2 linked regions of the Luteolibacter yonseiensis genome follow. The protein of the gene in region 2 binds, or shares a complex with, the protein of the main gene of each other region. Links are inferred from orthologs where the notes say so. Each region holds a gene or a part of one and is shown on either strand. Other genes may lie near its edges.

The links.
Region 1: the proteins of glmM (region 2) and cdaA are in contact, whole or in part, in a crystal structure (PDB 7OJS), measured with the Bacillus subtilis proteins. The link is inferred for Luteolibacter yonseiensis from one-to-one orthologs.

The regions. Positions count from the first base shown.
Region 1 is NZ_JAENIK010000012.1:153,811-156,987, forward strand. What follows is about bases 259-3,112. They hold cdaA (diadenylate cyclase CdaA), read right to left. Parts: upstream 2,180-3,112; coding sequence 1,337-2,179; downstream 259-1,336. Other genes in these bases: JIN84_RS16470 (response regulator), read left to right, coding at 259-1,191; JIN84_RS16480 (hypothetical protein), read right to left, coding at 2,248-3,112. Outside these bases: JIN84_RS16465 (ATP-binding protein), read left to right, coding at 1-73; more of JIN84_RS16470, read left to right, coding at 133-258; more of JIN84_RS16480, read right to left, coding at 3,113-3,177. UniProt on the Bacillus subtilis protein: One of 3 paralogous diadenylate cyclases (DAC) in this bacteria, catalyzing the condensation of 2 ATP molecules into cyclic di-AMP (c-di-AMP). Upon expression in E.coli leads to c-di-AMP synthesis.
Region 2 is NZ_JAENIK010000012.1:717,085-720,283, forward strand. The notes cover bases 226-3,101. They hold glmM (phosphoglucosamine mutase), read right to left. Parts: upstream 2,405-3,101; coding sequence 1,046-2,404; downstream 226-1,045. Other genes in these bases: JIN84_RS18745 (hypothetical protein), read right to left, coding at 226-880; JIN84_RS18755 (DUF1553 domain-containing protein), read left to right, coding at 2,701-3,101. Outside these bases: JIN84_RS18740 (hypothetical protein), read right to left, coding at 1-30; more of JIN84_RS18745, read right to left, coding at 41-225; more of JIN84_RS18755, read left to right, coding at 3,102-3,199. UniProt on the Bacillus subtilis protein: Catalyzes the conversion of glucosamine-6-phosphate to glucosamine-1-phosphate. Glucosamine-1-phosphate is used for cell wall biosynthesis.

The sequences.
Region 1 (3,177 bases), 560 kb from region 2 along the record:
CGCATTCCCCGCACCGAGCTACTCACCAGAGACAAGTCAGGAACCAGAATCCGTTCTCGACCAAACTGCCTGATTCCATCATCACATCCGCCATTAGACATTCCATTTTCAAACCCCCTTCCATCGACCACCATGAGCAACGAGATCGACGCCTATGATTACCAACGCTACGCCATCCTGTTTGTGGATGACGAGGCAAACACCCGTAAGTACTTTCGCCGCCTTTTCGGCGAGAAGTTCAGAATTCTGGAAGCGGAGGATGGCGTTGAGGCTCTGACGGTTTTCCGCCAGCATGCGAACGACATCGGCATCATTGTGACGGACCAGCGCATGCCGAACGAGACCGGGGTGGGCTTCCTCTCGAAAATCGCGGATCAATATCCCGACATCATCAAGATCCTCTCCACCGCGTATTCGGATATCGATGCCGCGATCGGTTCCGTGAACCAAGGGGGGATTTTCCGCTACATGACCAAGCCGTGGGACATCCCTCAGCTTGAGGTCACGCTCCGCCGTGCGATGGAGTTCTTCACGGTCAAACGCGAGCGTGACGCGCTGTTGGGTGCGAAGATGCAGGCCATGGGCAACGTCCTGCTTTCCAGCCGTCTGGCGTCGTTCGCCCTGGCGCCTGTCTGTGCGGGCATCCAGGTGAACCGCGCGGCGGAGGCCATCGCCTCCTTCGTACAGACGGGGGTCGCGGGCCGTCGGACCGGATCGGACGGAGATTCCGCCCTCCGCTCGCCTGATTGGACGAAACTTCATGCCAAGCAGGTGCAACTGGCTGGTTCCATCGAGACCCAGCTTCCTCCGGCCTTGAACGGAGATCTCTCCGCGAGAACCTCGGCACTCGTCGCCGCGCTCGAGGCGGCCGGAGCCACCGGTCTGACCAGCGAAGCAAACGGCAATGCCACCCGCCTCGCCGGAAATGTCGATCCGACACCGGTGTTGCTGGATGCGTTGTTGGGCAGGAACGAAGACGCGGCGGTGGCCACGGCCGCGGTACGCGTGCTTTGCGCCTACATCGCCGTTTACGATGCCGGTGGTGTGGTGCGCCGGAGCCGTGGCGAGGGTTTGCTGCTCGATATCACCCTTTCGACGGCCGCGCCAAAACCGACGGGACCCGGCACAGAGGCCGCCAAGTGGTTGATCGATGACGACCTGCTGATCTCAGCGGCGCTCGGTCTCCTTTGACCTCATTGACGGGACGTTTTGAAAAGCGCTGGAACGGTCTCCGTTTCAGCGCTTCTTGTTGGTCTCCTCGCCATCCTCGGATTCCTTCACGACTTTCGCCCTGGGAGCGTTTGCGAAGGAGTCGCCACCCAGGGCGAGATGTTCCTTAATCAGAAACCATATCGCTGTCGCCAGAAGTAGAGAGAGGATCTTTGCGACCCAGTTGTGGAGCAGGTTCAGTTTCATTGTTGGATTTCCCCGAGATGAAGATTTCCGCGAGTTTTTCGCGGAATTGTTTTTCAGTGAGATTGCGCTGGATGACACCATTTTCGCAAATCGAGATACCACCGGTTTCTTCGCTCACCGCCACCGCGATGGCGTCCGTGCGCTCCGTGAGGCCGATGGCGGCGCGGTGTCGCAGGCCGGTCGAACGATCCTGCATCTGTCTTTCGGTGACGGGGAAGACACAGGCGGCCCCGGCGACGCGGTCGTCGGCGATGATCATTCCTCCGTCGTGAAGCGGGGCTTTCGGATAAAAAACAGCCATCGCGAGTTCGGGAGAGAATTGCGCGTCCAGCACGACTCCGCTGTCGAGGTAGTCTTTAAGACGGATCCCACGCTGGATGGCGAACAGGGCGCCGACTCTTTTTTTCGACAGGTTGATGACGGCATCCGCGAAGCGTTCGACGAAAGCCAGACGGCGTTTGTTCGAAAATGAGAACAGCCGGTTGCTGCCGAGCCGTGCCAGACCGGTCCTTAGTTCCGGTTGGAAAATCACGATCAGGGCGAATGCCAGGATCGCGGCCGCACGGGTGATGATCCACTGGATGACTTCGAATTGGAACAGCGTCGAAACCAAGGTCAGAACCACAAGGATGGTGCCGAGTCCGACGAGGATCTGCGCGCCACGGGTGGCGCGGAACGCGCGGTAGATCTGATAAATGCAGGTGGCGAGAAGCAGGATCTCGATCCCGTGTCTCCAGTGGTCTTGTAGAAATTTTAAGAGCATCCCATTTCTGTCGTCGCGAACGATACACCGCAACGTGGCAGCGAGGCAATCCCAGAAATCCGCGGCGGTTATTTCAATGAGGGGCCTTGCAGGATGGTATTGGCAGTCGAAGGGGGACTGGTCTGTCCGGACAGATCCCGGGTGAGAATGAATTCGGCAGGAATGGTGCCGGGGGCTCCCAGGCTGAAGTCAAACGCCTCGGACCTGCGGTTGTTCGACTTTGGAAGCCGCCCGACCAAAATCGGCTGTTCACCAGGGTCCGGCTTGAACCAAAGGATGTAGGGTTTCTCGTCGGTGGTGGGTGGCAGGTCCCTGACGTAGAGCGTGCCATCGCCGATCGCCGCATCGTAAATCGGAATGGCGGAAGGTTCGGTGGTCATGGATGCGAGCGACTGGGTGCTTCCGGCGGAGACTCCGTCCGAAGAGGAATCCAGATTGGAGGCCGCGGCGAGCGCGTCGCCCAGCATGGCGGTCAGCGGCGGTGCCTCCGTTTCCTTGACCAGCGCCATGCCGCGGCGTGGAGGGGTCATCCGGATGACGATGGGCCACACCATGTCAGGCACCACTTCAAGCCGCTCCCGGTCCCGTTCCTGGAGATTTTCCACCTGATCCCGCAGGACCTCGATCTCCTGGATCAGTCGCTTGGTCTCCACCCTTACGATAGGGAGGGGATGTTCGATGGAAGCTGCGGTCGGGAGACCGGTCGCCTCCGAAACCTCGTTTGCGATGAGTCCGACATTTTCCGAACTTTTTGCGATGAGATCGTCGGCCGGCGGCCTGACTTCCAGCGATGGCTGGGCGACCGCCGGCACCGGGTTGGATACCGCGTTGTGGGCGACGTGACTTTCTCCGTTGGGACGGTCATGGAGGATCAAAACACCGCACAGGACGACGGCTGCGGCCCAACCGGAAATACCCAGCCAGTTCGTACGACGCGTGGCTCCGATGCCCAGACGCAGCTGCAGGCTCTCCAACTGGCCCGCGCGTGGAGCGACGGG
Region 2 (3,199 bases):
CAGGAGGACGAACGATCGGATGGGTTTCATGGGGGTTTGTTTATTGGGAAATGTCACGCTGCACGATCTCTCCCGGCCTCGTCGTGGTGTAGGGCCAGAATTTTCTGCCGGGGTAGATGGAGGTATTGATGCCGGTGTGGACGCCGTCACCGATGATCGCACCGAACTTGCGGCGGCCGGTATCGATGAGCTCTCCATCGACGGTCGAGCGATGATTTTTCCCGTCGTGGCGCAGGTTGGAGGTGGTGGTGCCGGCACCCAGGTTGACCTTTTCTCCCAGCACCGAGTCGCCGATGTAGGAGAGATGGCCGACGTTGGTATGGGAGAGGATCAGGCAGTTCTTGATCTCGACGGACTGGCCGATGTGGCATTTGTCGCCGATGCTGGTGTTTCCACGGATGTAGCAGTTCGGACCTATCTTGCAGTTGTCGCCGATGACGACGTTTCCTTCGATGAAAACACCGGGCAGGATGCGGGTTCCGACTCCGAGGTGGATGTTTCCCTCGATGACCGCTGACGGGTGGATATCACCGTGGACGGAACTCCCCGTAAGCGCCGAAACGAACAGTTCGTTCGCACGCAGCACATCCCATGGGAAACGGATCAGGAACGATGTTGTCGCGGCGAAGGTCTCATCCGTGCCGGGTTCGCTTCCCTTCCACGCGAGAGGCTGGCCGGAGACATCCACCAGAGAGGCTTTGCCTGAAGAAAGAAACTCCGCGAGTTCGGAAGGCTCGATCCATGCGGATGGATGCACGCCGACCGGTGCATCAGCAACCACGCGGCGATGATGTTCGCTCAACGGAATGTTTCCTATGGGAAACTCGGAGATCTGCCGGGTGAGGGAAAGCGGGGCACAGTCGGAGGGATCGGAGTACATGGAAAAAAGGACTTCAGGAACGGCTCGGAAACAGGAACCACGGAATATACCGAATACACGGAAACCAAGAGTTCAGGGCAATCACATTTCGGAAATTTTGATGCCGTTCTTCCACTTCCGTGTGTTCCCGGTATTCCGTGGCTCCCCTTCTCTTCCTCCACCCGTTCAACCGATTTCCTCGCGGATGGCGGCGGTGAACCTGTCGGTCCACGCCCGCACTTCGGAAAGTTCGCGATGTTCGACGAGGACGCGGATCTTGTTCTCGGTGCCGGAATAACGGATGAGGTGGCGGCCGCTCTCGCCAAACGCCGCGGTGGCCTGCGACATGAGTTCCTGGAGTTTGGGCAATGTCTCGAGCGGCGGCTTGGCCGGCACCGGCAGGTTCGCAAGCTGGGTGGGATACTCGTGCATGATGGCCGCGAGCTGGGCCAGCGTGGCCTTGCGTTCGATCATCATGCGCAGGACCTGGAGCGCGCTGAGGATGCCGTCACCGGTGGTGACGTGATCTCCGAAGATGAGGTGGCCGGAATTCTCTCCACCGAAGTTATAACCATTCTTCCTCATGCACTCGATGACGTTGCGGTCGCCGACGGCGGCGGTCTCGACGTGGATGCCGTTCTTTTTCATGGCTTCGATGAGGCCGAGGTTGCTCATCACGGTGGCGACGAGCGTGTCGTGCTTGAGTTTGCCGTGTTCTTTCAAACTGACGGCGCAAAGACCTAGAATGCGGTCGCCACTGACGACCTGGCCGTTGGCATCCGTGAAAATGACACGGTCGGCGTCGCCGTCGAATGAGATGCCGAGGTCGGCGTTGTGCTTGCGGACAAGTTCGCCGGCGGCCTCCGGGTGAAGCGCGCCACAGCCATCGTTGATGTTGATGCCATCGGGCTGGTTCGCCATGACGATGACCTCGGCACCGAGTTCCTTGAAAATGAGAGGAGCGATGAAGTAGGCGGCGCCGTGACCGCAGTCGATGACGATCTTCATCCCGTGCAGCGAGAGATTGTCGGCGGTGTTCTTCGCGAATTCGATGTAGCGGCCACGCGCGTCATCAATGCGGTGGGCCTTGCCGATGTTCGCGGGAGGCAGCGGCGCGGACTCCGGCACGTCACCGAGGATGTGGCCTTCGATAAGGCTCTCCAGATCATCGGAAAGCTTGTAGCCGTCCGGCCCGAAGATTTTCATGCCGTTGTCCTCATAGGGATTGTGCGAGGCAGTGATCATGATCCCGGCGGCGGCCCCCATGGATTTCGTCAGATGCGCGACAGCGGGAGTCGGGAGCGGTCCCACGAGATAGACGTCCATCCCCATCGATACAAGGCCGCTGGTGATCGCGGTTTCCAACATGTAACCGGAAATCCGGGTGTCCTTGCCGATGAGGACCCGGTTCCTGCTGCGCCCTGACGAGCGGAGCACGTTCGCCACCGCCTTGCCCATGCGCAGCGCGACCTCGGCGGTGATTGGAAATTCGTTAACACGGCCACGGATGCCGTCGGTACCAAAGAGTTTAGAGGACTGTTTCACGTTGTGGAAAAAACGGAGAATGTTCGGAATGCTTCGAAGTTACAAAATAAAAATCGACCCGGGAATCCCCGGCACGAACCGGCGGAGGGCAGGTTGAAAAGGAAATAAGCCGGAAATTGAAATCCCGCCTCCCATTCGCTAGTAACTGTCCGGCGATCCTGCTTTTCCCTGAAGCTGGTTAGCAGGTGCTAAATGATCACATGCCCACACCCGCCAGCAAACGATCCCACCTTCCGACCACACCCCGGCGGCATCGCCGCTTCCCGGTAGCGCGGGTGTTCATCCTCGATCCATTCATGAAGCCCTATTTCAGATATGCCGCCCGCATCATCCCGTTGCTGGCCGCCGGAACATTCGCCGTCTATGATTCGGGCAGGGCCGGGGAATCCCCTGATTCCCAGACAGATGCCGGGGTCGGAAAAGTTTCCTTCAACCAGCATGTCCAGCCGATTCTCTCCGAATACTGCTACCATTGTCATGGACCGGATTCGGGAACCCGCGAGCCAAAGAAGGAACCGCTGCGCCTGGACCGGGGGGAGGACGCTTTTTTGCCAAGAGAAGGCGGCGTTCCGGTGATCCTCAAGGGCAGGCCCGGAGAATCCGAACTCGTCAGGAGGCTCCATGACAAGAACCCGGACTCCATCATGCCGCCACCGGAAAGCCACAAGGCGATGAAACCGGAGGACATCGCCGTGATCGAGCGATGGATCGAACAGGGTGCGGAATATGAATCCCACTGGTCGTTTTCACCGGTGAGGAGACCTGATGTTCCGGCCGTGGGAAACAACCGGTCGG